DNA from 4 places in the Streptococcus toyakuensis genome. Region 4 is predicted to be linked to each of the others. Evidence: predicted binding sites of a transcription regulator. Region 4 holds the regulator's gene; each other region holds the start of a gene.

Region 1 (8,095 bases), 980 kb from region 4:
GTAATCTGAAATTTTTCCTTCATACTTATCTTGCAATTGCGAGGTCATATTAATTCCTGCAGCCTCGGTTTCTTGATTTTTATCAATATAACCCGCTGCAACCATATTTTGCAAAACAGTATCGCGACGATTGGTAGAATCCTCCACAGAATTTAAAGGATTATACAATTCCGGCCCTTTAAGCATGCCTGCCAGAGTAGCAGCTTGATCCAGACTCACTTCAGATGCAGAAACCCCAAAGTATTTCTTACTCGCATCTTCTACACCCCACACACCATTTCCAAAATAGGCGTTGTTAAGATACATGGTTAGGATCTGATCTTTGCTATATTTTTTAGTCAATTCTAAAGCCAAGAAAAATTCTTTCGCTTTTCTCTCAACGGTTTGATCCTGTGACAAATAGGCATTTTTAGCCAGCTGTTGGGTAATAGTAGAACCACCGCCTGAACGTCCAGCAGTGACAATAGCCAAGAAGAAACGGCTGTAGTTAATCCCGTCATTTTTATAGAAAGAACGGTCTTCTGTCGCAATAACAGCATTCTGCAAGTTTTTACTGATATCAGTCAGTTCAACGTAAGTTCCCTTTTGACCAGACAAGGCACCTGCCTCTTTTTCTTCACGGTCAAAAATGAGAGTCCGAGTTTTCAAGGCATTTTGCAAATCATTGACATTGGTTGACTTGGCTACAGCAAACAAATAGGTTCCAACTAGCAAGCTTGCGCTCAAACCTAGTATAAGGACAATCTTTGTTAGATGATAGCGACGCCAGAGTTTTCGAATTGGACCTACTTGGGCTAATTTTTTTCGATCACTACGAGAGCGACGTAAGCTAGTAGAATCAGAGTCCTCTAGTTCACTTGTTTCTTTTTTAAAAAGAGAAAGAAATTTCTCGAATAATTTATCTAATTTCATGCGTTTATTTTATCATCTTCATCATAGGAAGACAAGAATTTAGCTATTTCCTATCCAAATAGGGCTTTTTTTGTTACAATATCTGTATGAAATTCACATTTACATTACCAGACTCTCTACCTCAAATGACGGTAAAGCAATTACTTGAGGAACAACTCCTCATCCCTAGAAAAATCCGTCATTTTTTGAGAATCAAGAAACACATTTTGATTAATCAGCGAGAAGTTCATTGGAACGAGATTGTAAGTCCTGGAGATGTTTGCCAGTTAACGTTTGACAAGGAAGATTATCCCGAAAAAGAAATCCCTTGGGGCAATCCTGACCTCGTTCAAGAGGTTTATCAAGATCAACACTTGATTATTGTCAACAAACCAGAGAGGATGAAAACGCATGGTAATCATCCAAACGAAATTGCTCTTCTTAACCATGTCAGTGCCTATGTTGGCCAGACCTGTTATGTCGTTCATCGTCTGGACATGGAAACCAGTGGCTTAGTTCTCTTTGCCAAAAATCCTTTTATCCTACCTATCCTCAATCGCTTACTTGAGAAAAAAGAGATTTCTAGGGAATATTGGGCACAGGTCGACGGACATATCAACAGCAAAGAACTTGTTTTCAAAGACAAAATCGGACGTGATCGCCATGATCGCAGAAAACGAGTAGTTGATACAAAAAATGGCCAATATGCCGAAACGCATATAAGCAGATTAAAGCAATTTCCAAACAAAACTTCCTTGGTTCGTTGCAAGCTAAAGACAGGGCGAACCCATCAGATTCGTGTCCACCTTTCGCATCATAATCTTCCTATCCTGGGTGACCCTCTCTATAATAGGAAATCAAAAATAAGTCGGCTTATGCTCCACGCCTTTCGACTGTCCTTTACCCATCCTCTTACTCTAGAGAAATTAAGCTTCAATGCACTTTCAGATACTTTCGAAAGAGAATTAAAAAAGAATGGATGATTCCGTCATCCATTTTTAAATATTTAAAAAGCAAGACCAAAGGCCTTGCTTTTTATCGACTCAAGAATTATTTAGCAATTTTTGCGAAGTATTCAAGAGTACGAACAAGTTGTGCAGTGTATGACATTTCGTTGTCGTACCATGATACAACTTTAACCAATTGTTTACCGTCAACGTCAAGAACTTTAGTTTGAGTTGCGTCAAACAATGAACCGTAAGACATACCTACGATATCTGAAGATACGATTGGATCTTCTGTGTAACCGTATGATTCATTTGAAGCTGCTTTCATAGCTGCGTTCACTTCATCAACAGTAACGTTCTTTTCAAGAACTGCTACCAATTCAGTTACAGAACCTGTTGGAACAGGAACACGTTGAGCAGCTCCGTCCAATTTACCGTTCAATTCAGGGATAACCAAACCGATTGCTTTAGCAGCACCAGTTGAGTTAGGAACGATGTTAGCTGTAGCAGCACGAGCACGGCGAAGGTCACCTTTACGGTGTGGTCCATCAAGAAGCATTTGGTCACCAGTGTAACCGTGGATAGTAGTCATCAATCCTTCTACAACACCAAAGTTATCATGAAGAGCTTTAGCCATTGGAGCCAAACAGTTTGTAGTACATGAAGCACCTGAGATAACTGTTTCAGTACCATCAAGAACGTCATGGTTAGTGTTAAATACAACTGTTTTAACATCTGATCCACCAGGAGCAGTGATAACAACTTTCTTAGCACCACCAGCGTGCAAGTGTTTTTCAGCAGCTGCTTTAGTAGCAAAGAAACCAGTTGCTTCAAGAACGATGTCTACACCGTCGTTAGCCCAGTCGATTTGTTCTGGATCACGTTCAGCAGAAACTTTAACGAATTTACCGTTAACTTCGAATCCACCTTCTTTAACTTCAACAGTACCGTCGAAACGACCTTGAGTTGTGTCGTATTTCAACAAGTGTGCAAGCATAACTGGATCTGTAAGGTCGTTGATACGAGTAACTTCAACACCTTCTACGTTTTGGATACGACGGAAAGCAAGACGACCGATACGTCCGAAACCGTTAATACCAACTTTAACTACCATTAGTGATTTCCTCCTTATGAAAATCATGAAATTTTTATTGTGAAAAGAGTAACTTGAATCACTACAAATCACCTTTCAACAAACCTATTATATAACTATTTGAGTTGAATTGCAAGTACGGGCGTTGTTTTTTGTCTATACCCCACTTATTTTTCTTTCTCCTTCAAAAGCCTATACTGCTGTCTTTCTTTGTCTACCTAGTCATTTCCCACTTTCCTTTTCAAATGAAAAGTAAAAAATAGAAAAGCTAAAAATTATTTTCAACACTCCAATTCCACAAGAAAAGAGACAGGGAATTCCTGCCTCTAGGCTGATAACAATTATTTACGGCGTCCTGGTCTTTCTTTGTAACCATAGTAAGAATCTTCGATGATTTCTTGCATATGGTCAACCATTGGAAGACGTGGGTTTGCAGGTGAACATTGGTCTTCATAAGCAAGGAAGGCCAATTCACGTGAATGTTCTTTCCATTCTTTTTCGTCAACACCTTGTGCTTTGAAGTTCATTTGGATACCTACGCGCTCACCGAGTTCGTAAACAGCTTTTGCAAAAGATTCAACCCCTTCTTCTGGTGTAGAAGCTGGAAGGCCAAGCATACGAGCGATATCTTGATATTTCTCGTCTGCACGGTAGTAGTTGTACTTAGGCCATGTAGCTGTCTTAGCTGGGCGAGTACCGTTGTAACGGATAACGTATGGAAGCAAGATTGCATTTGTACGACCGTGGATTGTGTGGAATTGCGCACCAATCTTATGGGCCATTGAGTGAGAAATACCTAGGAAGGCATTGGCAAAGGCCATACCAGCGATTGTTGAAGCGTTATGCATTTTCTCACGTGAGTGGAAGTCTGCATTCTTAACTGAGCTTTCAAGGTTTTCGAATACAAGTTTGATGGCTTGAAGTGCAAGACCGTCAGTGTAGTCGCTAGCCATTTGTGATACGTAAGCTTCAGTCGCATGGGTCAATACGTCCATACCAGTGTCCGCAGCAACAAATCCAGGAACTGTCAATACCAAAGCAGGGTCTACGATTGCCACGGTTGGTGTCAATGAGTAGTCAGCGATTGGATATTTACGGTTATTTGCTTTATCAGAGATAACGGCAAATGGTGTTACTTCAGATCCTGTACCAGATGTTGTTGGGATTGCGATGAATTTAGTCTTCTTACCAAGCAATGGGAATTTGAAGGCACGTTTACGGATATCCATGAATTTTTGAACAAGGTCACGGAAGTCCACTTCTGGTTGTTCATAGAAGAGCCACATTACTTTAGCAGCATCCATTGGAGATCCACCACCAAGAGCGATGATTGTATCTGGTTTGAAGGCACGCATGATTTCAGTACCACGTTCAACTGTAGTGATATCTGGATCTGGTTCTACATCAGCAAAGATTTGGTAAACAACCTTATTGCGACGAAGATCAAGTTGTTCGATGATACGATCAAGGAAACCAAGCTCTACCATGGCATGGTCAGTAACGATCATGACACGTTCAACGTCACGACATTTTTGAAGGTATTGAATTGAATCACGTTCAAAGTATGTTTTTGAAGGAAGTTTCATCCATTGCATGTTATTTCTCCGTCTTCCGACTTTTTTGATATTCAAAAGGTTAATGGCACTAACGTTATCCCCAACTGAGTTACGTCCGTAAGAACCACATCCGAGTGTCAATGATGGCAAGAAGGCATTGTAAACGTCCCCGATACCACCGAAAGTAGAAGGTGAGTTACAGATAACACGAATAGCTTTAACAGCTTTACCAAATTCTTTAGTCAATTCTTCGTCAGCTGTGTGGATAGCTGCTGAGTGACCAAGACCGTTAAATTCAACCATTTGACGAGCTTTGGAAATACCATCTTCACGGCTTTCAGATTTCAAAACTGCGATAACTGGTGACAATTTTTCACGAGTCAATGGCTCATTTTCACCAACTTCTTTACATTCTGCAGCAAGAATGTTTGTTCCTTCTGGAACTGTAAATCCTGCATGTTCTGCAATCCAGGTTGCCGGTTTACCAACGATGTCAGCGTTCAATTTTGCACCAGCACAGTTTTTGCTGTTTGCTTTCACGCCGAAGCAGAATTCTTCGAGAAGGGCTTTTTCTTTTTTGTTTACAAAGTAAGTGTGGTAAGATTTGAACTCTGCTACAAATTCATCATAAATTTCTTTATCAATAATAACCGCTTGTTCAGATGCACAGACCATACCGTTGTCAAACGATTTAGACATGACGATATCGTGTGCAGCTTGGCGAATGTTAGCTGATTTTTCAACATAAGCTGGAACGTTCCCGGCACCTACCCCAAGAGCTGGTTTACCACAAGAGTACGCCGCTTTAACCATGGCATTACCACCTGTTGCAAGGATTGTTGCAATACCTTCGTGGTTCATAAGGGCACTAGTTGCTTCCATAGATGGTTCAGTGATCCACTGTACACAGTTTTCAGGAGCTCCTGCTTTAATCGCAGCATCACGAACAATTTGAGCTGCGTGAGCTGATGATTCTTGAGCTGATGGGTGGAAGGCAAAGACGATTGGATTACGTGTCTTCAATGAAATCAATGCCTTAAAGATTGCTGTCGAGGTAGGGTTAGTTGTTGGAGTGATACCACAAACAACACCAACTGGTTCAGCAATAAGAGTTAAACCTGTTACATCGTCTTCTTCGATAACGCCAACTGTTTTAGTGTGACGCATGTTGTTTACTACGTGTTCACAAGCAAACAAGTTCTTAGTTGCTTTATCTTCAAATACACCACGTCCTGTTTCTTCAAAGGCATGTAAAGCCAATTCTCCGTGGGCATCCAAAGCTGCCACTGACGCTTTAGCTACGATGTAGTCGACCTGATCTTGGTCGAGTTTACGCATTTCTTCAAGAGCAACTAAAGCTTTTTGCACCAAGCCATCGACATGCTTTTCAGCAGCGAGTTTCTTTTCCTCTGGTGTCACAGTTTTTTTATCAGCCATATTTTCCTCCATAGCTTTCAAGGATTGATATCCTTTGTTAATTTTTTCACAAGTTTATTATAACGCATTATTTCAACTTTGTAAACAGTTTCATAAACATTTCACAAAGAATTTTTGGTTACTTGTGAATTTTTTCTCATTATCTTTTCTCCACAAGCTTTTTCTTTAGAGTTTGTGAAATTTATTTCAAAAATTTTTTATTTCACAACCTTGCTTGGAAGAGAGACTTGGAAAGAAAAGGATTTGCAGGTAAGCGCTTACTTAAAGCTTATAACAATACCTCCTTTGATAAGGAGGCCCTATTTTTGTTGAAAAACACCTTGTTTAAAAGTTCCTTCATAAACGACTTCTTGTTCTGTTGTTAGTTTCCCTTTTCCTTCAGCCTGACCATTTACAAAATCACCTTCGTAGGTCCAGCCTTCTTTAGATTGAAAGGTACCTTTTCCATTGAAGGCTCCATTGCTGAAACCACCTGTATAATGGTCCCCGTTTTGGAAGGTAATGGTACCTTGCCCATTCATTTTACCACGGATAAGACTGCCGTCGTAAATAATCGTTCCATTATCAAGCTTTAGAACTCCTTTTCCGGGAATATTTAGAAAAAAGACGAGTACAGCACAAAAAACAATGGCAACTACTGCTAAAAGCTCTAAACGTGGACGAGTCAGATAGACACGATACTTCTCGTAAAAATTCTCAAGATTTTCCATCTTCACTCTCCTTTTCTAAACATTCTAACCAAGCCCTGCAACCCTCTTGAACACGTCGATAGGTTTCCTCAAAATCTCCTGTATACCAAGGATCTGGAACACTTTCAGATGCGAATGAGTAAATCTTATCTTTACAGTCTGCTGGACACATCTGACGTAAGTCAGAAACATTTGAAGCATCCATACCGATAATATAATCAAAGGCTTCAAAATCTTCCTTACTAATCTGAAGCGATGTCTTGCCTTTTTCATAAGGAATCTCATACTGTTGAAAAATCCCTTGAGTTCCCTTATGAATCGGATTACCATGTTCCCAAGAGGAAGTCGCTCGACTTTGGATTTCATAATTATCTGTCATTGATTTCATAACAAACTCGGCCATAGGGCTGCGACAAATATTCCCCAAACAGACAAAGACTAGTTTTTTCATCCCATTTCCTTTCTTTTATAGAAAAACGGGAGTTAGTAATCCCGTCTTATTTTTCAATTGCGCCTTCTAGTGAAGCTGTTTCTTTCAGCGGTAATACGGTCTTGATAGCAGCTAGTTCAAAAGTCAAGTAAACTCCATCTACATCAAGAACAATCGTTCTCTTCTCAGTATCTACTTCATCGACTGTTCCGTAAAGTCCACCGATTGTAATCACTTCATAGCCTTTTTGCAGTTTATTTAAGCTTTCCATACGTTTTTGTGCTTGTTTCTTTTGAGAGCGTTGCATAAAGAACATCAAGGCAAACATCGCTACAAGCATAATTAAAAATGTATAATTTGGATTCATTGTATTCTCCTTTGTCTTTTACATAGGACTACTATATCAAATTTCAGCTACTTTTACAAGATTGTACCTTGCTTTTCTAGTAAGAAAAATCAGAGCTTGCGCCCTGATTTTTAGGATTATTTCAAGTTTTGAACGACTTTTACTAGATTTTCTACAGTAAAGCCATATTCTGCCAATACTTTTGGTGCTGGGGCAGAGGCTCCGAAGGTATCAATACCAAGAACAGCACCATCTAGTCCAACATATTTGTACCAGTTTTGACTTGCACCCATTTCGACTGCAACACGACGGCGAACTGCATTTGGAAGGATTTCTTCCTTGTAAGCTGCATCTTGTTTATCAAAGACATCTGTAGATGGCATGCTGACTACGCGGACTTTTGCACCTTGACTAGCCAATTCTTTGGCAGCTGAGACAGCAAGATTAACCTCTGAACCTGTCGCAATCAAGATGGTATCAAAGTCTGCTGCATTTTCATAGACAACATAGGCACCTTTTGCAACCTTGTCGAAGTCTGTTCCTTCTTCAACAGTCAAGTTTTGACGTGTCAAGACAAGGGCAGTTGGTGTTTTTTCGCTTGTCACTGCAAGGTACCAAGCTGCTTGCGTTTCACGCGCATCTGCTGGACGGAAAACATTCAGATTTGGCATAGCACGAAGACCTGCTAAATGCTCAACTGGTTCGT
Region 2 (8,095 bases), 950 kb from region 4:
GCCAACATCATAATCCCAACGATAATCAAGATTGGAGCTGTAGCGGCTGTTGGTACAATCGCTAGAAGTGGGCTAAAGAAGCTTGAGATCGCAAAACAGATTGCCACGACCAAGGCTGTCAAACCAGTACGTCCACCTGCACCGATACCAGCAGCAGACTCAACATAAGTCGTTACGTTTGAAGTACCTGCGATGGCACCAATTGAAGTACCAATTAAGTCAGAGTAAAGAGCCTTGTCCAACTTAGCTGATTGATGATTTTCACCATTTGTCGCTACGATACCAACTTTTTCACCTGTACCGATCAAGGTACCAATTGTGTCAAAAATATCTGTCAATGAGAAGGCGAGAATAGCCATCAGAGTTTCAGGCAAGCGAGCTGTATCTGAAATCAAAGCTCCCAAACCTTCTGAACCAAGAGCTGCACCAAAGACTGTCTTCAAATCTTCAAAGGCTGCACCAACATGGTTATTAGCAAAATCGATACTAGACAAATCTACCAAACCAACTGCGATAGCAAGAACAGTCGTTGTCAAGATAGAGAGGATAATTCCCCCTTTAATCCCTTTAATAACAAAGAAGATCGTAATGGCAAGTCCTGCAAGAGCCACCAAAACAGCTGGATTATTAAAGCTGACCAATCCTGGAACCGCTGACGCATTTGCTGTAATCGCTGCTTGAGCCTTGTCAGCCCCTTCTCCTGCAACCGTATAATTTCCTGGATCGATAGAGAATTTCAAAAGCCCAGCATTCTTAATTCCCACGTAGGCAAGGAAGACACCGATACCAGCTGAAATAGCTGAACGAAGGGCATTCGGAATCGATTCAATGATCATTTTACGAACATTTGTCAAGGTAATAATCAATGAGATAATTCCACAGATGAAGACCATAGCTAGGGCTTCTTGCCATGAATAACCAAGTCCGAATACAACTGTAAAGGTAAAGAAGGCATTGAGTCCCATACCTGGCGCTTGAGCATATGGCAAGTTAGCATAGAAGGCCATCATCAAGGTACCAGCAACTGCACCGATAATCGTTGCGAGGAACACACCCTGAGCAGGCATTCCTGTTTGCGAAAGAATTTGTGGGTTTACAAAGAGAATATAGCTCATTGCAAAGAAAGTTGTTAAACCAGCGAGAACCTCTGTACGAACGTCTGTACCGTTCTCTTTTAGTTTAAATAATTTGTCCATTATCAATCTCCTTTTAATTTTTACGAACAATAATAGAATTATATCATTTATCATTCACTTTTTCAATATCTTTGTTTGATTTATTTAAGAATTTGATGAAATTTCTTTTTTGGTTTCGAATCTGCTTTTCTGCCTGCTTTCTGCTATAATAGTAGACATCTTATCTGAAAAGACACTAGAAAGGTCCCTATGACGAAGAAAATTATTGCAGTTGACCTGGATGGAACCCTGCTCAACTCAGACAGTCAGATTTCTGACTTTACCAAAAAAACCATTAAAAAAGTTGCTGAAAAAGGCCATCAGGTTATTATCACGACAGGTCGCCCTTACCGCATGTCAAAAGATTTTTACCGTGAACTAGGCTTAGACACTCCTATGATTAACTTCAACGGCTCCCTCACTCATTTACCAGACCAAGTTTGGAACTTTGAAAAGTGTTTAACCGTAGACAAAAAATATCTGCTAGACATGGTTCAACGTTCAGAGGACATTCAAGCCGATTTTATCGCTGGAGAATATCGTAAAAAATTCTACATTACAAATCCTAATGAAAAAATTGCCAATCCTAAACTATTTGGTGTAGAAGCTTTCCAGCCTGAAGATCAATTCCAGCCTGAGTTAGTAACCAAGGATCCTAACTGTATTCTTTTACAGACCAGAGCCAGTGACAAATATGCCTTGGCAAAAGAAATGAACGCCTTCTACCAGCATCAACTGTCTATCAATACCTGGGGAGGTCCGCTCAATATCCTTGAATGTACCCCAAAAGGTGTCAATAAGGCCTTTGCTTTGGACTACTTGCTCAAGGTAATGAACCGCGATAAAAAGGATTTGATTGCCTTTGGAGACGAACACAATGATACCGAAATGCTCGCTTTTGCTGGGAAAGGTTATGCAATGAAAAATGCCAACCCAGAGCTACTCCCCTATGCAGATGAGCAAATTTTCTTGACAAATGACCAAGACGGGGTTGCCAAAACCCTGCAAGACTTATTCTTATAGTCCATACTGATACTCAATGAAAATCAAAGAGCAAACTAGGAAGCTAGCCGTAGGCAGTACTTGAGTACGGCAAGGCGAAGCTGACGTGGTTTGAATTTGATTTTCGAAGAGTATGACCAGCTTGCGGGCTGGTCTTTGTGTTCTTTTCACAATCTCATTAACCAGTTAATCGATTGTTCTACTTTTTGCATCCAAAACCTTGGAAAAGGCTTTCTTTTGTGATATACTTCACATATAAATACAAGAGAGCTCGTCACACTCGACTCTGTTGACACAAAATCAATCCAGTCCTGTTTCTCCTGCTCTCAGTTAATATCAAGGAGGATAGCTATGAAAGCTGTTGTTGTAAATCCAGAAAGCACTGGTGTTGCTGTTGAAGAAAAAGTACTCCGTCCACTTGAAACTGGGGAAGCACTTGTAGAAATTGAATACTGTGGTGTTTGCCACACTGACCTCCACGTTGCCCATGGTGACTTTGGCCAAGTACCAGGCCGTGTTCTAGGACATGAAGGTGTTGGTATCGTTAAGGAAATTGCCCCAGATGTAAAAAGCCTTAAAGTCGGCGACCGCGTCAGCGTTGCTTGGTTCTTTGAAGGATGTGGCACTTGCGAATACTGTACAACTGGTCGCGAGACCCTTTGCCGTACAGTGAAAAATGCTGGCTACTCAGTAGATGGTGGTATGGCTGAACAATGTATCGTAACTGCAGACTATGCTGTCAAAGTTCCTGACGGACTTGATCCAGCCCAAGCCTCTTCTATCACATGTGCTGGTGTAACAACCTATAAAGCTATTAAAGAAGCAAAAGTTGAACCAGGCCAATGGGTTGTTCTTTACGGTGCTGGTGGACTTGGTAACCTAGCTGTTCAATATGCTAAAAAAGTATTCAATGCTCATGTCATCGCAGTTGATATCAATAACGACAAACTTGCCCTTGCAAAAGAAGTAGGTGCTGACATTGTGATTAACGGCCTCGAAGTTGAAGATGTACCTGGACTCATCAAGGAAAAAACTGATGGTGGAGCTCATTCAGCTGTCGTAACTGCTGTATCTAAAGTTGCCTTCAATCAGGCTGTTGACTCAGTTCGTGCCGGTGGTCGCGTAGTCGCTGTTGGTCTTCCTTCTGAAATGATGGAACTCAGCATCGTAAAAACCGTTCTAGATGGAATCCAAGTCATCGGTTCTCTTGTTGGAACTCGTAAAGACTTGGAAGAAGCCTTCCAATTCGGTGCAGAAGGTTTGGTAGTTCCAGTTGTTCAAAAACGCCCAGTCGAAGATGCCGTAGCCATTTTCGACGAAATGGAAAAAGGTCAAATCCAAGGACGTATGGTACTCGACTTCACCCACTAATCTAATAAAAACCTATTTTAAAAGTTGGAATGCGCTTCCAACTTTTTTATATTAAATTTTTTAATAAGGATTCAAAAAAACTTCTCTAAAACTCAATATATCAATATTTTCAGATGTAATCTTTTTAATTATTTTATGATAAATAGTTGATTTTTAGATGAAAACGGTTTATACTTAAAAAGTCTTAAAGTTTTCTTAAACGAAAACTAAAACAAAAAAGGAGGAATGACAATAATGAGTATCGGAATCATTATTGCGAGCCACGGCGAATTTGCTGCGGGTATTCATCAGTCAGGATCTATGATCTTTGGTGAACAAGAAAAGGTTCAAGTTGTAACCTTTATGCCAAATGAAGGTCCTGATGATCTATACGCTAAGTTTAATAACGCTGTTGCTGCATTTGACGCAGAAGATGAGGTTCTAGTTTTGGCTGACCTTTGGAGTGGATCTCCATTTAACCAAGCTAGCCGCGTGATGGGAGAAAATCCTGAGCGTAAGTTTGCCATCATCACAGGACTTAACTTACCGATGTTAATCCAAGCCTACACAGAGCGCCTGATGGACGCTACTGCAGGTGTAGAAAAAGTCGCTGCTAATATCATTAAAGAAGCCAGAGATGGCATCAAGGCTCTTCCAGAAGAGCTCAACCCAGTTGAGGAAGTAGCAAGCGCTGCAGCTGCTCCAGTTGCCCAAGCTGCTATTCCAGAAGGAACTGTCATCGGAGACGGTAAACTCAAAATCAACCTTGCCCGTCTAGACACTCGTTTACTTCACGGTCAGGTTGCAACTGCTTGGACTCCAGATTCAAAAGCAGACCGTATCATCGTTGCTTCAGATAACGTAGCTAAAGACGAATTACGTAAAGAATTGATTAAACAAGCAGCTCCAGGTAAAGTGAAAGCAAACGTTGTTCCTATCCAAAAACTAATCGACGTTGCAAAAGACCCTCGCTTCGGAGAAACACATGCCCTTATCTTGTTTGAAACACCTCAAGATGCCCTTCGTGCTATCGAAGGTGGCGTGCCAATCAAAACTCTTAATGTTGGATCAATGGCTCACTCAACTGGTAAAACAATGGTTAACAACGTTTTGTCTATGGATAAAGAAGACGTTGCTACATTTGAAAAAATGCGTGACCTTGGTGTTGAATTTGATGTACGTAAAGTACCAAACGACACGAAAAAAGATTTGTTTGACTTGATCAACAAAGCAAACGTGCAATAATCGATTTTATGAAAGGATTTTAAAGATGTCTATTATTTCTATGGTTTTAGTAGTCGTTGTAGCCTTCCTAGCAGGTCTTGAAGGTATCCTCGACCAGTTCCAATTCCATCAACCAATCGTAGCTTGTACCCTTATCGGTCTTGTTACTGGTAACCTTGAAGCAGGGATTATCCTTGGTGGTTCTCTTCAAATGATCGCCCTTGGTTGGGCTAACATCGGAGCTGCCGTAGCTCCTGACGCTGCTCTTGCTTCTGTTGCTGCTGCCATTATCATGGTTCTTGGTGGCGACTTTACTAAGACAGGTATCGGTGTTGCCCAAGCGGTTGCTATCCCTCTTGCAGTTGCTGGTCTATTCTTGACTATGATTGTCCGTACACTCTCTGTCGGATTGGTTCACACTGCTGATGCTTCTGCTAAAAAAGGTGACTTCAAAGCAGTTGAACGTGCTCACTTTGTCGCACTTCTTCTTCAAGGTCTTCGTATTGCAGTCCCAGCAGCACTCCTTCTAATGGTACCAACTGAAACAGTACAAAGCATTCTAAATGCTATGCCTGATTGGCTCAAAGATGGTATGGCTATCGGTGGTGGTATGGTCGTTGCCGTTGGTTACGCTATGGTTATCAACATGATGGCAACTCGTGAAGTATGGCCATTCTTCGCTATCGGTTTCGTGCTTGCTGCCGTGTCAGATATTACTCTAATCGGATTTGGTGCTATCGGTGTTGCTATCGCTCTTATCTACCTTCACCTTTCTAAAACTGGTGGAAATGGTGGCGGAGGAGCCGCAACTTCTAACGACCCAATCGGCGATATCCTAGAAGACTACTAAGATAAGAAAGGACTGAAAACATCATGACTGAAAAACTTCAATTAACTAAATCAGATCGTAAAAAAGTTTGGTGGCGTTCAACTTTCTTACAAGGTTCTTGGAACTATGAACGTATGCAAAACTTGGGTTGGGCTTACTCATTAATTCCAGCTCTTAAAAAACTCTACACTAAGAAAGAAGATCAAATCGCTGCTCTTGAACGCCATCTTGAGTTCTTCAACACTCACCCATACGTAGCCGCTCCAATCATGGGGGTTACTCTTGCACTTGAAGAAGAACGTGCTAACGGTGTTGAAATCGATGACGCTGCTATCCAAGGGGTTAAAATCGGTATGATGGGGCCTCTTGCTGGTATCGGTGACCCAGTATTCTGGTTTACAGTACGCCCAATCCTTGGATCACTCGGTGCTTCACTTGCCCTTACTGGTAATATCTTAGGTCCAATCCTCTTCTTCGTTCTTTGGAACTTGATTCGTATGTCATTCTTGTGGTATACACAAGAGATTGGATACAAGGCTGGATCAGAAATCACTAAAGACATGTCTGGCGGTATCCTCCAAGACATCACTAAAGGTGCTTCTATCCTTGGTATGTTCATTCTTGCTGTCCTTGTTCAACGTTGGGTAAATATTAAATTTGCTTTCGATGTTGCCAAAGTTCAACTAGATGAAAAGGCTTATATCCATTGGGATAAATTGCCAGAAGGATCTAAAGGTATCCAAGAAGCATTCGCACAAGTAGGACAAGGATTATCTCAAACATCTGAAAAAGTTACTACTTTCCAACAAAACTTGGATATGTTGATTCCTGGACTATCAGGACTACTCCTTACTTTCCTTTGCATGTACTTGCTTAAGAAAAAAGTATCTCCAATCACTATTATCCTTGCACTCTTCGCAGTGGGTATTGTGGCACATGTTCTTCACATCATGTAATCAAGCAACTTAAAAGGAACCAGGTTCTAAACCTGATTCCTTTTTTCTATGCTTTTATTCAGCCAAGGCTCCCATTGGATCCCACGGTGCAAGAACTATTGGTTCTGCTTCGTAAGCAGCTTGTTCTTCGGTTGTTAACAATTCTTTACGGACAACGATTTGGTAAGTGTATTCGTCCATCCAAGCGTCTGAGGCAACAAAGTAACCATCTGTACCGACCTTGTCTCCCCATGAGTTTTCAACCTTCCACTTGATTGATTTGCCATTTTCGTCCAAATCAACACCTGTCAAGACCATAGCGTGGGTCATCAAGCTCTCACTGTAGTCCAAACGTCCAGCCTTGTCTTGAGTGAGTTGAATATCCATGCTTGATTCAAAGTCATAAACATCTGTCGCAAGGATTCCAGCTTTACGGTTGCTGAGCTGACCAACATCAGAACCAAACCAAACAGTCTCACCTGCTTGCATTTGAGCAATCGCCAATTCTTTCAAGCGCTCCATTGGAACGTTGATGTAACGAACCGCACGGCTACCAACCACATTTCCCAACATCTCAACTGTGTAAGATTTGCCGTAAGGCTTGTCAGCAGTTGGAGCATTGATAACAGAAACGTAATCTTCTAGAGGAAGATTGACATATTTCTTGTAAAATTCTTGTGGTGTAATGCCCTTTTCACTTTGGTAGTTGTTATCCTTATCGCGATAAGCAAAGTCAAATTTACGTGGCGGAAGACCCAATGACATAGCAAGAAAGTTAAAGATTTCTTGCAAGAGGTCTTCTTTCTTAGCTTGAACAGTCGCTTGATCTGCACCAGAAACAAGCAAGTCACGCAAGATTTGAGCATCTTGACGAAGTAATTTATTAAGGATTGCATTTAGTTCACGGCTGCTGCTAGATGAAACAGACTCAGGGTAAACTGACTTAGGCACGACACCGTATTTCTCAAAGAGAGAAACGACCATATCCCACTGACCACCGTCTTGTTGTGGTGTTTGAAGTAGGAATTTAACCTTACGACTCGTCAAGTCTTGGTCTGCAGTCGCAATGACTTGCTCCAAGAACCAGTTGGATTTCTCATACTTGTCCCAGAAGAAGGTGTGGGCCTGTGATAACTCAAAATTTTCCAGTTTGTATTGTGAGATGAGCTTGTGGCGGAAGGTGTTGAGAGCTGCAAACATCCAGCAACGACCAGACGCTTTCTGGTTGGTTACCTTGTCCTTGGTCAAATCCAATGAGAAAACAGGTGTATTATCTACATGGCTTTGGCGACGTTCTAGAGCTGCAAAAATTCCGTTGTGGCTGGCAGCATTTTCAATCGCTTGGTATTTTACATTTGCTTCATAATTGGCAAATAGTTTATCAGTAAATGATTCTTGAATCGCGTTCATAGATTCCTCCTTTTATTCTACAGTCTATTATAACTCTTTTCACAAAGGAAGCAACTGAAAAACATAAAAGGCAAGGACATTCTCCCTCGCCTTTTTCGAATATAAATCCAATTAAGCAATACTTGCAAGGAGAACCTCTAATTCTTCCTTGGTCAAGCGACGCCATTCTC
Region 3 (8,095 bases), 990 kb from region 4:
TCTCAGAAATATCTACAAGAGTAACGAACTTGGCTTGAATGGCTAGGGGCAAAGCTAACAGACCCGTCCCTCCACCGAAATCCAAAATTTCTTTGTCTGATAGAAGATCAATCTGTTTCTCGACTGCTTGACAAACCAAGTTTGCAAGGAAAATATTTTTAGGGGAATCGAAAGTTTCTGCTTTGTGGTTAAAATCATGTTTCATGCTTTTAGTTTAACACAAAGTAGCTTGATTGGCTAAGAATGATCTTTCTTTTCGACCTTCTCTTCTGATTTTTTCTTCTCCGCTTTTTCGCTTGAATCAGTCGCTACATCTTCCTTTTTATCCGTTTTCTCTTCTTTGATTTTGACTGAAGGAAATAGGAACTCATATTGACTCTTAGGCGTACGAACCATTGTCACCAAGCCAGTTTTCTTATTTTGATAGCTTACCTGACCTAGATTAAAGATCTGCTCCCCACTTTCTTGCTCGGCTTTATCCTTGGTTCGCTTAGCCATGGCAAAAGCAACCAACTTTTCTTTATTTAAAGCGTAGTCTTGATAGTGGGCGACTTGTCTGTTCAAGTAAAATTGTAACAAAAGGCTAAAAATGGCTGCCATGGTTACTGCATAAAGGAGAACTCCTGCCTTAACTTTTTTCTTTTTCCACACGATAGATGAACTCCCTTTCTAAGCCTTTTTGAAACTGGAAACGAAAACGAACCAGTTGATTATCCTCTGTAATCTGCGCAGATTTAAGTCCATAAATCATAGGCTGATATCCTCGTCCACTGGCATCAGTTTTTCGAAAATCATCTGATTTGGATTTACCCATAGCGATATCCTTGCCATCTTGCTTCATATAGAGGCGATTGCCCTCCACTTTTTCGAACTGCGAACGGTCTAATTCTGCCTCCAACTGCTCCACAAACAAGAGCCACTCTTTTTGCTCGCTTTGTTGCTGGTAGCGAACTTCTGAAATGAGGAGCTGACTCATGGCTTGAAAGAGGAGTAAGCTTCCACTGATGACAATGAGGGCAATCAGGGATTCTAACAAGGTAAAAGCCTTGACCTTATGGCTCTTTGATAGCCAACAACTGTTCTGAGCCATGATAAACCTCCAATCCCTTTTCACTAGAAAACACCTGAATCTCAACTCCGTTGATGTTTACCTGATTTTGACCTGTCTGCAAGGCCATCTTAGCTACCCTCAAGACTTCTTCCTTTTGCAAAATTTTTGCTTCTTCTTGTCTATTTTTCTGAATTTGTCCCAAAAGAAGGGTCGCAATGCTAGCAAAGATAGCTAGAGCAACTACTGCTTCCAGTAAAATCACTGCCCTAATTTTTTGTTTCCTTAATGCGTTTAATTTTTCCATTTCCTAGATATAATTGATAGCGAATCGTTCCTTTACCGGTCTGAAATTCAACCTTAGCCAGGGACGAATTGCCCCCAGCTCGGTCAAATATGATACTTTGTCCCGATGGTGCTTGAATTCCTTTAGGAACTGTCAACTTTTGACTGCCGTTACTGATCATCTGCCCATCTAAGTTTAGACTAGTCTTTTGCTGACTGGCTACACTACGTTTTTGGGTTTCCCTATAAAGTTCTTCAAACTCCATAAAGAAAATCTGCTCCTCTACCGCCGCAAAAGTGGATTGGACAGAGCCGGATAAGCCCAAGGCAAGGATACTCACAAGTCCCAAAACTAAGAGACTTTCCAGCATGGTAAAAGCCTTAATCATTGACTGTACGATTTTTTCCTCCATTTTTTGTATAGTATTCATTATAGGCTTTAGCCTGCTCTTCTGTGATTCGCCCATCTGCTTGTAACTTGCTTAGGCTAGCCTCTTCATTTTTATCTAAGCTATAAAGCTCTGCCTGGCTTTCTACCACCTTCACAACAGCTGCTTTTCCTTTGTCGTTAACTGCTTCTTTTTGCTTGGTCAAATTAGGCACAAATAGCAAGAGAAGTACGCTGATAATCAGCAAGACCACCAACATCTCCACAAGTGTGAAAGCCTTCACTTTCGCTTTTTTCAAGAATGTCATCATTTTTTTCATGTTAAAAATTTACCTCCATATTTTGATACATGGGCATGAGCATTGCCGCATAAAGTAAAACGATAATCAGAGCCACAAAGATAAAAACCAGCGGCTGCACCAAATTCATGGTGCGGTTGACTCGGGTAAAAAAGGCTTCCCAAGTTTTTTCAGCATAGATTTCCAACTCACTACCCAGCTTGGACTTGACTTCCCCATACTCGATGATGAGACTCAATTCCTTTCTAAAGAAAGGATAGGTTCCTATAGTTTGAGAAAACTCACGACCATTTTGGAGAGCTTGAGCTAAGTCTTGACCGATTTCTTTAAAGAGCTGGGAACCTTGTTCCTGCATCATCTGAAAAATCTGCGTCAGCTCCATTCCCTGCGAAATCATATTCCCCCATTCACGCGCGTAATAGGCCGTCAAATAGGTCTGCACAAAGATTCCAAGAAAGGGAAGACGTGCTAAGATAGAAAAGACGCGCATCTTCGAACTTCTTTTATAGAAAGTGAGTGCTGAAAGTGCAAGTACGGAAACAAACCCTACCATGCCTAGAAAAATTTGTGGCAGATTGCCGATAATTTGGGTGGCAATATTACTACTATCCAGTTGAGGTAGTAGGTAGTTACGTAGCCCCAGCATAATTAAGAGAAGAAATCCCAGCAAAATCAAAGGATAGGTCGCCACTTCGATTAGTTTTTTCTTGACCTTGGCCAGATTGTCTAGATACTCTTCTATCTTTCCCAAACTCAGGTGAAGATTCCCATGAACTTCTGCTAGGGATAACTGGGTGACAATAGCACTTGAAAAGCCCAAACTTTCCATCATTTCTGAGAATGATTTTCCCTGAGACAAGCCCGTGCGCATCTGGGTCACACACTGCTTGTTCAACAAGGCACTCCTATCTAAAAAGGAGATGGTCTCCACCAGATGAAAACCGCTGGAAAAGAGACTGTTAAACAGGGTGATGATATTTTTTTGCTTAGCTGTAGCTAATTTTTTCCGTCTCAGCCTGAAGACTTGTGATATGTCCATCTTTAAGAAGCTGGTCAATCTGTTCATTCCAGCTAGTTGGCTGGTGTTCTTGATAGTCTTTGTTTGCAAAATCAACGATTCCTCCTCCCCCAATTAATCTCTGGTAGCAGACTCCTTGCAGAACGACTGCCAATTCCTCCGCAGTCACACCCAACTCCAGCAGGCGTTCATAAACACCTCGGATACTCTTGGCGTGAATGGTTGAAAAGACTGTCGCCCCTGTCAAACTAGCTCTGACCACTGCACGCGCCGTCTCGCTGTCCCGAATTTCTCCGATAATCAAGAGATCAGGACGATGACGCAAAGAAAGTTTGATTAGATTTTCATAGGTCAGCCCAATCGCTTCATTCAACTGCAACTGGAGCATGTCGTCCTGCTTGATTTCGACAGGATCTTCGATGGACATAACTTGCTGTCCTTTAAAGAGAGATTTAGCCAATTCGTGCATCAAGGTCGTCTTGCCACTTCCGACTGGACCAGAAAAGAGATAGAGTCCCCGTTGCCTATACTGCTTGCCCAGTTCTCCAATATCCTGAAACCAAAAATGCAAGTCCTGCTCCTCATCATGCAACAAGCGAATAACTAAACTCTCATGACCTCGATAATCACCTACAGTAGATAAACGTAGAGAAACCATCTTCTGGTCATAGGCATAATCGCAGGAACCTAGCTGACTACGTCTCTTTTCCCCAACATTCATACCTGCCACAAACTTAAAGTGACTGATGACGGCCGCAAACTTTTCAAAATTATAACAACCGATTTTACAGCGCTCGTCTCCCACCCTCATATAAAGCTCATAGGCGTCTAACTTGGGGACAAAATAAATGTCTTGCGCTCCTTTTTTCCGAGCCGAACGAATGATTTCTTGTGCAATTTCTTGAACCATACTTACCTCCTCACCTATACTATTCGCAAAGATTTGGAAAAATAAAAAAAGCAACTCCAAAAAAGTTACTTTTTCTCTATTTTAATTTCATACGGCAAGAACGGTGCCTTTCCTTACCGGTTTGTTTTTCATAGCCTGGGCGTAGTTTTTCATCTGGAATAACCTGCTCATCCTGTAAAAGAGCCAAAGAATGGTATTGTTGTAAATATTCATCACATTCATCACACCAGCGTTGGTCTTCTGGATCCCAAAAAATGGTCATCAAGTCACTTCTACTTTTATAAAGAGGGGATTCTTGTTCCAATCTAAACCAGCAAGTTTTGTAGTATTTGAGAGCATCATAATACTGGTCAAATTTCTTACTAGCTACAATATCTTCTTCCCAACCTTCTAAGAACCACCAGGGTTCAAAATCTCCGTACATTTCTATAACACGATACATATTCATTCATTCCTTCGTACCGTATATTATAACTAATTCCGCCAAACAAGGAAAGTAAAATGCTCATTTCTTAATTTTTTGATAAAAAATCCAGCCATCTTATGATGACTGAATTTCTATTTGCTTATGTTCCAAAATGTTTTTACTACTTAAGCTTCTGAAATATCGTTTTCGATGATGACCTTGATTGCATGGTGGTCTGCTGCCTTACTGAAAACTTCATAGGCTTTTTCAATTTCACTTAGTTTGAAATAGTGAGTTACCAATTTTTCTGGCTCAATCTTATGACTTTCAAGAGCTTTCAACAATTGTGGAGTGGTATTTGTAGATACCAAACCAGTTGTTACATTGATGTTGCGAATCCAAAGTTTGTCCAAATCGAATTCAACTGGTTTACCATGTACACCACAGTTGGCAACTGTTCCGTCTATACCGATAACCTTTTGACAGAAATCAAATGTTGCAGGAATACCAACAGCTTCGATAGCGACATCCACACCACGTCCATCTGTCAAATCATAAATTTCTTTAATGGCTTTTTCAGGGTCTGAAGAATTAACCTTATGAGTCGCACCAAATGATAGGGCAGTTTCCAAGCGGTTATCGTCTAAATCCACCATAATCAATTTGGCTGGTGAATAGAATTGGGCTGTCAAAAGAGCAGCCAATCCAACAGGTCCTGAACCAATAATGGCTACACTACAACCAGGTTCTACTTTCCCTTTCAAGACACCAATTTCATACCCAGTAGGCAGAATGTCTGATAGCATAACCAAGGCTTCATCTGACAAGTCTTCTGGAGTGTGGTAAAGAGTGTTATCTGCATGAGGGACACGTAAATATTCAGCCTGCATACCATCAATCAGGTGACCGAAAATCCAGCCCCCTTCGTCTTCACAGTGGGCATAAATTCCTTTTTTACAGTAGTAGCATTTACCACAGGCACAGACACAAGAAATCAAGACCTTATCGCCTTTTTTGAAGTTCGAAACTCCTTCCCCAACTTCTTCAACAATCCCAATCCCTTCGTGACCAAGAATGGTACCACTTTGGCAAGCAGGAACATCCCCTTTGATAATATGGAGGTCTGTTCCACAAATAGTAGTTTTTACGATACGCACAATAGCGTCTGTTGGCTTGCGAAGCACTGGTTTGTCTACATCAACAAAAGAAGCAAGTCCTGGTTTAACATAAGTATAGGCTTTCATAAAGCATTCCTCCGTTTTTTTATTTGTACTATTTATAATATAATTGTAAGCCTTTTCATTTGTTTCTTCAAGTTTTTTTGTGATTTTTTTAACTTTTTTATTTACCAGTAAAGCAATATAGATAAAAAAGCAGAAGCTAATCTCTAACTTCTGCTTTTTCTCTTATGCTTGATAACGTTTCACACCGTCTAGGTAGGTTGCTACCAATTCCAAATCTTTATCTAGTACGATAAAGTCCGCATCATAACCTTCACGGATTTGGCCACAAACATCATCGATGTGAACGGATTTAGCTGGGTTAAGGCTGGCCATCATGACCGCTTCGTGTGGATTTGCAATACCCCACTCGACTACATTTCTCATACCATCTTTAAGTTTGAGGATAGAACCTGCCAAATTACCAGTAGATTTGAGACGTGCAGTTCCATTTGCTACTACAACAGGGAATTCTCCCAACATATAGTCACCGTCTTCAAGCCCACCAGCTGTCATACAGTCTGTGATAAGAGCGATGTTTTCTGTCCCCTTTTGCTTAAGTAAAATCTCACAAGCTTTTGGATCTACGTGATAACCATCACAAATCAATTCTGCGTAAGTATGTGGGAGCTCATACATAGCTCCTACCATACCTAGTTCGCGGTGTGTTAAACCACGCATCCCATTATAGGCATGTACCCATACACTAGCTCCAGCATCAACTGCCTTCTTAGCTTGTTCAAATGTCGCATCTGAGTGTCCAAGTGCAACTGTCACACCTTCACCTGTAATAGTACGTACAAAATCTTCCACCCCATCACGTTCTGGTGCAATAGCGATTTTATTTAGCATCCCTTTTGCAGCATCCTGCCAAGAATGAAACTCCTCAACACCCGGGTCTCTCATATAAGTTGGATTTTGTGCCCCCTTAAAAGTTTCTGTGAAATATGGACCTTCATAATAAATCCCACGAATCTTAGCACCTGTTGCTTCTTTATAATGGTTTCCAAGATTTTCAGTGACTGCAAGCAATTGCTCATAAGTGGCTGTTAAAGTTGTGGGCAAGAAACTGGTAACACCGGTACTAAGAAGTCCTTCACTCATAGTATGCAATGTACCTTCAATGTTGTTGTCCATCACATCTACACCTGCATATCCATGAATATGAGTATCCACAAGACCTGGTGCAATGCTATAACCAGTATAGTCAAGAACCTCTGCTCCTTCAGGAATTTGATCCACATGTTTCCCAAATTTGCCATCAACAAGTTCTAAGTACCCACCGCGACGAATGCCAAATGGATAGAAAAACTGATCCGCTTTAACGTAATTAGGCATAATAATGACCTCCTTAAAAGATTACTTTTGATATTTATTATGTCAATTACATTATAAACCTTTCTGATTCATTTGTAAATGGTATAGACCTATTTTCTGGAGATATTTTAAAAGAGCTGGATTTCTCCAACTCTTCTCTTTTTAATACAAGTTATTTTGATTTGACCGGCTTGTCTTGAGCTGTTTGCAAGGCTGCAGCAATGGTATCTGCATACAATTTAGCTCCTGCTTCAATTTTACTATTATCACTTCCAAAATGGACTTGGTCTGTCCCAGTCCAAATTTCTGGATGTTCCTTAGCAGCTTGATTCCAATCTGCTATCGTGATGTAAGGAGTCTTCTCTGCTAATTCTCTCATATAGGCAGCCGCCTTCTCAACGATTCCATAGGTCTCTTTTGTCTTATCTCCTTCATAAGGAGTCACCAAAACCATATGGTGGCCCTTAGGAAGATTTTTCACGATACTATCCCAATCTTCCTTGTAATTTTCAGGATTATTTACCCCAGTTGCAATAACCACCATCTTTGGTAGAAATTTATTCTGGCTATTGTTGAGCATGATTTCATTGGCGGTCTTGGTTGTTCTGCTGACCTGCGCGTTAATCTGTGCTCCAGGAAGGGCTGTCTGTAGTGCTGTATTTGCCCTTAAAGCCACCGAGTCACCAATTAACATAGTGCCATCAGCAATTCCCAAACTATTTGCATCTGCCCGTTCTGTCATTACCTTGGTCTGGTTAATATTTGTTGCAGCTTGCTTCAAGCCATTGACAGTTAAGTCTGTCTCAAAAGCTCCCACTTGTGGTGCCAACAGAGTTACTAAGAAGACAATGAAGGCCAAGATTCCTGTACTTGCTGCAAGGATTGTGTGAATATGAGGCAGGGGACGAAGGATTTGTAAAACAGGTGTGTTCTTTCCTGCAATCCAAGGTTCCAACACATAAAATGATAGGCTGGCGAATCCATAAGAAAAAATCAAAGTTAATAACACAGCAAGAAGATTTGATGTCAACTGTGAAAAAATGATATAGAAAGGCCAATGGAAGAGATAAACTGCATAGCTAGTATCTGCTAAAAAGCTAATAATCTTTGGTTCCTGTATATGAGGAGTCTTTTCATGTAAGACACGCGCCGCCAGAATCATAGCAATGGCTGCAAGGCTGGCAAGCAAGAAGCCCATAAGATA
Region 4 (8,095 bases):
TATTAAAACTAGTGAATGGCAGATTCTTGGTTGTCTAACGACACTTCGCTATGAAATGCAATCAGCTATTGGTCTCATGGCGCTGGATGAAAGTCAGTACTTTGATATTACAGATTACGAATTAGAGCTTGAAGTTGAAAATCACGAGCAAGGGAAACAGGATTTCCAACAATTTTTAGAGGAAAATCAGATTGATTATCAAAAAGCTCCCTCAAAATTGGTCCGATTTGTCAAAAGCATGAAAAATAGCTGAAATAATCTCTATTTTTTGGTAGAATAGAAAAGATAAAATACAAAAATCCCAGTTCATATAGGCTAGGCAGATATTACTAGGATTTAAAAAGTTTACAGAGGACGGTCTATAATGTCAGATAGAAAAAACATGAAACTTTTCGCACTCAACTCTAACCAAGAGATTGCACAGAAAATTGCTCAAGCTGTTGGTGTCCCACTTGGAAAACTATCATCACGTCAATTTTCAGACGGAGAAATCCAAGTAAATATCGAAGAAAGTGTCCGTGGTTATGATGTGTACATCATCCAATCAACAAGTTTCCCTGTTAACAACCACCTAATGGAATTGTTAATCATGGTTGATGCTTGTGTGCGCGCAAGTGCCCACAGTATCAACGTTGTCCTTCCATATTTTGGCTATGCACGTCAAGACCGCATCGCTTCACCTCGTGAGCCACTTACAGCGAAACTTGTTGCTAATATGCTGGTTAAAGCTGGTGTTGATCGCATCCTTACACTTGATTTACATGCCGTTCAGGTTCAAGGCTTCTTTGATATTCCTGTTGACAACCTCTTCACAGTTCCCCTATTTGCAAAACATTATTGCGATAAGGGCTTACTTGGCTCAGATGTTGTTGTTGTTAGCCCTAAAAATTCAGGGGTAAAACGTGCCCGTAGCTTGGCTGAATATCTTGATGCTCCTATCGCCATTATCGACTACCCTCAAGACGATGCAACTCGCAACGAAGGCTATATCATCGGTGATGTTGAAGGTAAAAAAGCCATCTTGATTGATGATATTTTAAATACAGGACGTACCTTCTCTGAAGCTGCTAAAATCGTTGAACGTGAAGGGGCTACAGAAATTTATGCTGTTTCTAGCCACGGCCTCTTCGTCGAAGGAGCTGCTGAACTTCTTGACAATACTAATATTAAGGAAATTCTTGTGACTGATTCAGTAGCAACAAAAGAAAAAACTCCTAAAAACGTATGCTACATCACTGCTAGTAAGTTAATTGGTGATGCTATCGTCCGTATCCACGAAAGAAAACCAGTCAGCCCACTCTTTGCCTACAACAAAAAGAAATAAGGTGATTCTTTGATTTATTTGGACAATGCTGCAACGACTCCCATGTCAGCAGTTGCTATTTCAGCGATGACCAAGGTTATGCAAGAAACCCACGGAAACCCTTCTAGTATTCATGGGCATGGTCGTCAAGCTGGCAAACTCTTGCGAGAAGCCCGCCAGGAACTAGCTCAGTTACTGGGGACAAAACCTCAACATATCTTTTTCACTTCTGGTGGAACCGAAGGCAACAATACTGCTATCATTGGTTACTGCCTTCGTCACCAAGAACAAGGAAAACATATTATCACAACTGCTATTGAGCACCATGCTGTCCTTGAAACCATTGATTACTTGGTTCAACACTTTGGGTTTGAAGCAACCATTATCCAGCCAGAAAATCAAGAAATCACCGCCCAGCAAATTCAAGAGGCCTTACGTGACGATACGATTTTGGTTTCTACCATGTTTGCCAATAATGAGACTGGAAACCTACTGCCCATTGCTGAAATTGGCCAAATACTCAAGCAACACCCAGCCGCCTATCATGTCGATGCAGTTCAGGCTATTGGTAAAATCCCTATACACCCAGAAGAATTGGGCATTGATTTTCTCACTGCTTCTGCCCACAAGTTCCATGGTCCTAAGGGAATCGGTTTTCTCTACGCATCTAGCATGGATTTTGATTCCTATCTTCATGGCGGAGACCAAGAACAGAAAAAACGAGCCGGAACTGAAAATCTAGCTGCCATCGTGGGTATGGTTGCAGCCCTAAAAGAAGACCTAGAAAAACAGGAAGAACATTTCCAACATGTACAAAATCTAGAAACTGCCTTTCTTGCAGAGCTAGAAGGAATTCAGTATTACGTGAATAGAGGACAACATCATCTCCCTTATGTTCTCAATATTGGATTTCCTGATCAGAAAAATGACCTTTTACTCCTTCGGCTAGATTTGGCTGGAATTTCTATCTCTACTGGCTCAGCCTGTACGGCAGGCATTGTCCAATCCAGCCATGTTCTTGAAGCCATGTACAGGGCAAATTCAGAACGCTTGAAGGAATCCGTTCGTATCAGTTTGTCGCCACAAAATACTGTTGAAGACCTACAAACCCTCGCAAAAACCTTAAAAGAAATTATCGGAGGTTAGCCATATGGCATTTGAAAAAACCATTCAGTTAAAAAATTGTCGTTACGACTACACTCTTAGCCCTTCTGTTAAAAAATTCACCCTCAAAGATAACACCTTTTTTGAGACTAAGGTTGGTAACTATGAATTGACTCGCCTTTTGGAAAAAGTGCCAAACAGCGGTGAAGGCTTCCAACTCAAAATCATCATTAACAAGGAACTTACAGGGGCTAAAATCAATATCACTGACAAGTTTGGTCTTCGTCTAGTTGATATTTTCAAATCAGAAGACCACCACATTCATCAGGAAAAATTCTACTTCCTCATGGATAGCTTGGTAGAACGTGGTGTCTTTACAAAATCAGAAAGATAGGTCCCATATGTTTGAATTGACCTATAAGGACAGCTATCATGTAGAGCGTACACTCAAGTATGAGGATTATGAAGCTCTCATGCTGGCTTTGTCAGGATGTGTGACCCTGCCAGATACACTTTATGTAACTTCTCTGACTTTTAATAGCCAGAAAATTTATCAGGGTCTGGTCGGAGACCTCTACCGTTTTCTATCACATACAGACTTTTTACATCAAAACTAAGATTTTTCTTAGTTTTTTCTTGTTTTTGTTGATTTTTTCACAATGTTTCTATAAAATAGAAGAATAGAAAGGTTGTGATTTTGTGAAAGATAAACAGTTTGCTATTCCAAAAGCTACAGCGAAAAGACTCTCTCTCTACTATCGAATTTTTAAGAGATTTCATGCAGAAAAGATTGAACGTGCCAACTCTAAGCAAATTGCAGAGGCTATCGGTATTGATTCAGCGACCGTACGTCGTGATTTTTCCTATTTTGGTGAACTAGGTCGTCGTGGTTTTGGCTATGATGTCAAAAAACTCATGACGTTTTTTGCCGATTTACTCAATGATAACTCTATCACCAATGTCATGCTGGTTGGTATTGGAAATATGGGCCATGCCCTTCTCCACTATCGCTTCCACGAACGTAACAAGATGAAGATTATCATGGCCTTTGACCTAGATGACCATCCTGAAGTCGGTACCCAAACTCCTGACGGGATTCCCATTTACGGAATTTCTCAAATCAAGGATAAAATCAAGGATGCCGATGTCAAGACTGCTATCCTGACCGTTCCCAGTGTTAAGTCACAAGAGGTTGCTAATCTCTTGGTAGATGCTGGTGTGAAAGGAATTCTTAGTTTTTCACCAGTCCATCTGCATTTACCAAAAGATGTGGTCGTTCAGTATGTCGATTTGACAAGTGAACTCCAAACCCTCCTCTACTTCATGCGAAAAGAGGATTAGAAAGCGAAAATCATTTTATGAAAAAACCAGTTATTGGGATAACAGGAAACGAAAAAACTCATCCAGATGATGACATCATGATGAGCTACGCAGCAAAAGGCTTTGTGGAAGGCGTTAAAGACGCTGGAGGGATTCCCATCATCCTACCGATTGGTGATCAAGAAATGGCCTGCCACTATATCAGTATGATTGACAAGCTCATCTTGACAGGTGGGCAAAATGTTGATCCAAAATTCTATGGTGAACCAAAAACAATTGATAGCGATGACTACCACCTTCAAAGAGATATCTTCGAACTGGCCCTCATCAAGGAAGCTATTAAACAGAAAAAGCCAATTTTTTCTGTCTGCCGTGGTACCCAACTCTTTAACGTTGCCATGGGTGGAACTTTGTACCAAGATATAGAAGACCATTGGCAGGATTGTTCTGCCGAATACACAACTCAACGCTTGGTGACAGAACCTGATACTGTTCTCCGAGAAATCTATGGAGAAATTTCCCATATCAACTCCTTCCACCATCAGAGCATCAAGGATTTAGCACCAAATTTAAAGATTGCGGCTCATGATCCTAAAGATGGTATCATTGAAGCTGTCATGAGTACGGATGATGTTGCCTTTCTCGGTGTCCAATGGCACCCAGAGTTTCTTTTTGAAAATCGTCCCAAAGATAAAAACCTCTTTGACTATATCGTTAATGAACTTTAGATTAAATCTGTCTTTTCACGATAGCTAAAATAACTGGAGTGAGAGACAATCAAATGGTCCAAGAGGACAATTCCCATCAGATCGCAGGCTTCTTTAACAAGTTTAGTGACATGATCATCATTTCGGCTAGGGGCTACCGCTCCTGAGGGATGATTGTGGACCAAAATGAGTGAAGTCGCCATATGCTTAATAGCATAATGAAGAATCTCCCTAGGTTCAGCTATACTGCGAGTTGCAGAACCGATAAAAATGGTCTGTTGATGAATGATTTGATTTTGAGTATTGAGATAGAGCGCCACCAGGTGCTCTTGTTTTTTGTCCCCCAATTCCTGCTGCATCTTCTTGGCCAACTTTTGGCTACTGAGAATACTTTCCATCTCAAGGGTCTCATGTTTATGAATACGATGGCCCAGTTCAATCATAGCTTGTAATTCTATGGCCTTAACACGGCCGATACCAGACAGACTCTGCAATTCCTGCAGGGTCATTTTTTTCAAATCCGTTAGGTTTGAAAGATTGTTCAAGGCTTTCTGGGCAATTTCAAAAACACTAGCTTGACGTGTTCCTGTCCTGAGTAAAATAGCTAGTAACTCTTGATTACTGAGCGCTTCAACTCCTTCCTTGGCCAGTCTTTCTCTTGGTAATAGTGAATCTTCTTGGAATGAAATACTGTACATAAAAATCCTCCTCACTTTATTATTCGTGAGAAGGATGGAAAATTAGATTTTTTTCTCAATTGGGGCCACACTAGCCAAAAGTTTTTTCAAACCTACTTCTGGGAAATTGATTTTCAATTCCTGCCTAGCACCGCTACCTGAAACTTCCAGAACGGTTCCCTCTCCCCACTTCTTGTGGAGGGCAATGTCACCAATGGACCAATTTGCCTCGCTAGAAGCTGATTTTGCTCCAGCTGTAAATTGACCAAATGGAAGACCGCTTGATTGGATAGTTCTTGGGGCAGCACTGCGTTTACGGTCTTGAAGGGCCTGGGCTAAGCTCATGCCTTGACCAAAGGCAAGGCCGCCACTGCTATAAGATGCCTTAAAGCTTGTATTTGCTGGACGAGCCAGACCTTGATACTCAAGTAAGTCCGAGCTGATTTCGTTAATAAAACGAGTGGGACGGTTGTAGTTGGTACGACCAAAAAGCAGGCGCGAGTTGGCATTTGTTAGATAGAGGATTTTCTCTGCACGCGTGATACCTACATAGGCTAGACGGCGCTCTTCTTCCAATTCATCTGAATCCTCAGCTGCACGACTAAGTGGAAAGACATTTTCTTCCATCCCAATCAAAAAGACAACTGGAAACTCGAGACCTTTGGCAGCATGCAGGGTCATCAAGGTCACTTCTGATGTCTCCTGACTACCTGAATCTGTGTCCGCAATCAAGGCCAAGTCATTTAAAAAACGACTCAGTTTATCCAGACCAGTTTCTTCTTCTGGCCCATCAGAGGTGTCATCAAAGTTTTTCGTCACAGAGAGGAACTCCTCGATGTTTTCTACACGAGCCTTGCTTTCTAAGGTCGCTTGGGCGTTAAGAATATCGACGTAACCTGTTTTTTCTAGGACGGCCTCAACCAACTCAGTAATGCTTAACTGGTCCAGTTGCTCCCGCAAATCCAGAATCATATTGGCAAAATCCCAGATAGATTGGGCTGCTTTCCCCTTGATACCAGACAACATAATATTGGCTGAAGCATCTAGCATAGACATGTCTTGCATATTCGCAAAGTCACGAATTTTCTCGACTGTACCTGGCCCAATTCCACGCTTAGGCTCGTTGATAATACGCTCAAAACTGATATTGTCACTCAAATTGGCAATAAGATTGAGGTAAGCGATAATATCTCGGATTTCCTTACGGCTGTAGAACTTTGTTCCGCCAACCATGGTATAAGGAATATTTGACTTGAGCAAGGCTTCCTCAATAGTACGGGACTGCGCATTAGTACGATAAAGAACTGCAAAATCCTTGTGAAGGAAGTTTTTACTCCGACCAAGTTCATCGATAGTTCTGGCTACAAATACAGCCTCATCTAGCTCATCATTGGCACGATAGTAAACGATTTGTTCCCCATCAGCGTTTTGAGTCCAGAGATTCTTAGGACGGCGGTTTTTATTATTTTTAATAACCTCATTGGCCGCTTGGAGAATGGTTTTAGTTGAACGGTAATTCTCTTCCAACAAAACAACCTTGGCTTGGGGATAATCTTTCTCAAAATCCAAAATATTCTGCATATCCGCACCACGCCAACCGTAGATAGACTGGTCCGCATCCCCAACCACACAAATATTTTTAAAGCGTGAAGCCAAGAGTTTGACCAGTTGGTACTGGGCATGGTTAGTATCTTGGTACTCATCAACGTGGATGTACTGAAACTTCTGCTGATAGTAGGTCAAGACATCAGGATTTTGATCAAAGAGACGCAAGGTCAGCATAATCAAATCATCAAAGTCAACAGACTCAGACTGACGCAGTTCTTTCTGATAGGCTGTATAACACTGGGCTACGATTTGCGTATACATATCGCCAGCTTGGGCAGCATAGCCAACATCATCAATCAGATCATTCTTAGCATTGGAGATAGTCCCTAAGATGCTCCGTTCATTCCATTTTTTCGGATCCAAGTTCAACTGCTTTAGAATGCGTTTCATGAGCGTTCGCTGCTCTCCTGGATCGACAATTGTAAAATTACGATTGTAGCCAATATGGTCCGCATCGCGACGCAAAATACGAACACACATGGAGTGGAAGGTCGCAATCAGACAGTCCTGAGTCGCTGGATTGAGGCTATAGGCACGCTCCTTCATCTCACGCGCAGCCTTGTTGGTAAAGGTAATGGCCAAGATATTCCAAGGATTGACTAGCTTTTCATCAATCAGATAAGCAATACGGTGGGTTAAAACACGAGTCTTTCCAGAACCAGCCCCCGCCATGATCAACAAGGGGCCTTCTGTCGTTTGCACCGCCTCAGCCTGACGGTCATTCATTCCATTTAATAATGCGTTCATCTTCTCTTCCTTACTCTTGAAGTCAATATTTCTATTATATCAGAATTCAGGGAAAATATCTTTACCTAGACTGGTTACGTGTAGAAGGCAACTTCTTATATCTAGATAAAAAATGAGCTTGGATAGTATTTCCAAACTCATTTTTTACTCAATGAAAATCGAAGTGCAAACTAGGAAGCTAGCCGCAGGCTGTACTTGAGTACGGCAAGGTGAAGCTGACGTGGTTTGAAGAGATTTTCGAAGAGTATAAAGTCAATTACAATATACTAGAACAAACCTAGGACTGTTCCATCGCTTTCAACATCCATATTAAGAGCAGCGGGTCGTTTTGGAAGTCCAGGCATGGTCATGACATCACCAGTTAAGGCAACGATAAAGCCTGCACCTAATTTTGGTACCAATTCACGAATGGTAATTTCAAAGTTTTCAGGTGCTCCAAGTGCATTTGGATTGTCTGAGAAACTGTATTGAGTTTTAGCCATACAGATTGGCAATTTGTCCCAACCGTTTTGAACGATTTGAGCGATTTGTGTTTGAGCTTTCTTCTCAAAGTTCACTTTGCTACCACGGTAGATTTCAGTAACAATCTTTTCAATCTTTTCTTGGACAGAAAGGTCATTATCATACAA

Evidence for each region. The regulator Rex, encoded in region 4, represses fermentation and respiration genes when NADH is low (regulators of the CRP and FNR family bind a similar motif). The targets are predictions, from matches to a motif close to TTGTGAANTANTTCACAA.
Region 1: the regulator Rex is predicted to act here: its motif matches at 5,959-5,976, upstream of adhE (bifunctional acetaldehyde-CoA/alcohol dehydrogenase).
Region 2: the regulator Rex is predicted to act here: its motif matches at 2,415-2,432, upstream of adhP (alcohol dehydrogenase AdhP).
Region 3: the regulator Rex is predicted to act here: its motif matches at 5,676-5,693, upstream of STYK_RS01035 (zinc-dependent alcohol dehydrogenase family protein).

Annotation. Positions count from the first base shown of each region.
Region 1 covers NZ_AP024523.1:222,055-230,149, reverse strand. The annotation lists gene pbp2a (penicillin-binding protein PBP2A) at 1-912, opposite strand, end outside; gene STYK_RS01150 (RluA family pseudouridine synthase) at 999-1,874, shown strand; gene gap (type I glyceraldehyde-3-phosphate dehydrogenase) at 1,942-2,952, opposite strand; gene adhE (bifunctional acetaldehyde-CoA/alcohol dehydrogenase) at 3,273-5,924, opposite strand; gene STYK_RS01135 (MORN repeat-containing protein) at 6,224-6,634, opposite strand; gene STYK_RS01130 (low molecular weight protein-tyrosine-phosphatase) at 6,621-7,064, opposite strand; gene yajC (preprotein translocase subunit YajC) at 7,111-7,410, opposite strand; gene tkt (transketolase) at 7,527-8,095, opposite strand, start outside.
Region 2 covers NZ_AP024523.1:254,070-262,164, reverse strand. The annotation lists gene STYK_RS01355 (NCS2 family permease) at 1-1,196, opposite strand, end outside; gene STYK_RS01350 (Cof-type HAD-IIB family hydrolase) at 1,386-2,198, shown strand; gene adhP (alcohol dehydrogenase AdhP) at 2,529-3,548, shown strand; gene STYK_RS01340 (PTS sugar transporter subunit IIB) at 3,783-4,772, shown strand; gene STYK_RS01335 (PTS mannose/fructose/sorbose transporter subunit IIC) at 4,798-5,601, shown strand; gene STYK_RS01330 (PTS system mannose/fructose/sorbose family transporter subunit IID) at 5,625-6,536, shown strand; gene pepC (aminopeptidase C) at 6,591-7,925, opposite strand; gene STYK_RS01320 (pseudouridine synthase) at 8,037-8,095, opposite strand, start outside.
Region 3 covers NZ_AP024523.1:205,273-213,367, reverse strand. The annotation lists gene STYK_RS01080 (class I SAM-dependent methyltransferase) at 1-205, opposite strand, end outside; gene comGG (competence type IV pilus minor pilin ComGG) at 238-651, opposite strand; gene comGF (competence type IV pilus minor pilin ComGF) at 629-1,090, opposite strand; gene comGE (competence type IV pilus minor pilin ComGE) at 1,053-1,355, opposite strand; gene comGD (competence type IV pilus minor pilin ComGD) at 1,318-1,722, opposite strand; gene comGC (competence type IV pilus major pilin ComGC) at 1,715-2,041, opposite strand; gene comGB (competence type IV pilus assembly protein ComGB) at 2,043-3,059, opposite strand; gene comGA (competence type IV pilus ATPase ComGA) at 3,007-3,948, opposite strand; gene STYK_RS01040 (DUF1033 family protein) at 4,025-4,390, opposite strand; gene STYK_RS01035 (zinc-dependent alcohol dehydrogenase family protein) at 4,540-5,598, opposite strand; gene nagA (N-acetylglucosamine-6-phosphate deacetylase) at 5,761-6,912, opposite strand; gene STYK_RS01025 (acyltransferase family protein) at 7,064-8,095, opposite strand, start outside.
Region 4 covers NZ_AP024523.1:1,199,736-1,207,830, forward strand. The annotation lists gene STYK_RS06200 (CYTH domain-containing protein) at 1-253, shown strand, start outside; gene STYK_RS06205 (ribose-phosphate diphosphokinase) at 365-1,324, shown strand; gene STYK_RS06210 (cysteine desulfurase family protein) at 1,334-2,449, shown strand; gene STYK_RS06215 (DUF1831 domain-containing protein) at 2,454-2,801, shown strand; gene STYK_RS06220 (DUF4649 family protein) at 2,809-3,024, shown strand; gene STYK_RS06225 (redox-sensing transcriptional repressor Rex) at 3,107-3,748, shown strand; gene STYK_RS06230 (gamma-glutamyl-gamma-aminobutyrate hydrolase family protein) at 3,766-4,455, shown strand; gene radC (RadC family protein) at 4,452-5,132, opposite strand; gene pcrA (DNA helicase PcrA) at 5,175-7,466, opposite strand; gene STYK_RS06245 (formate--tetrahydrofolate ligase) at 7,733-8,095, opposite strand, start outside.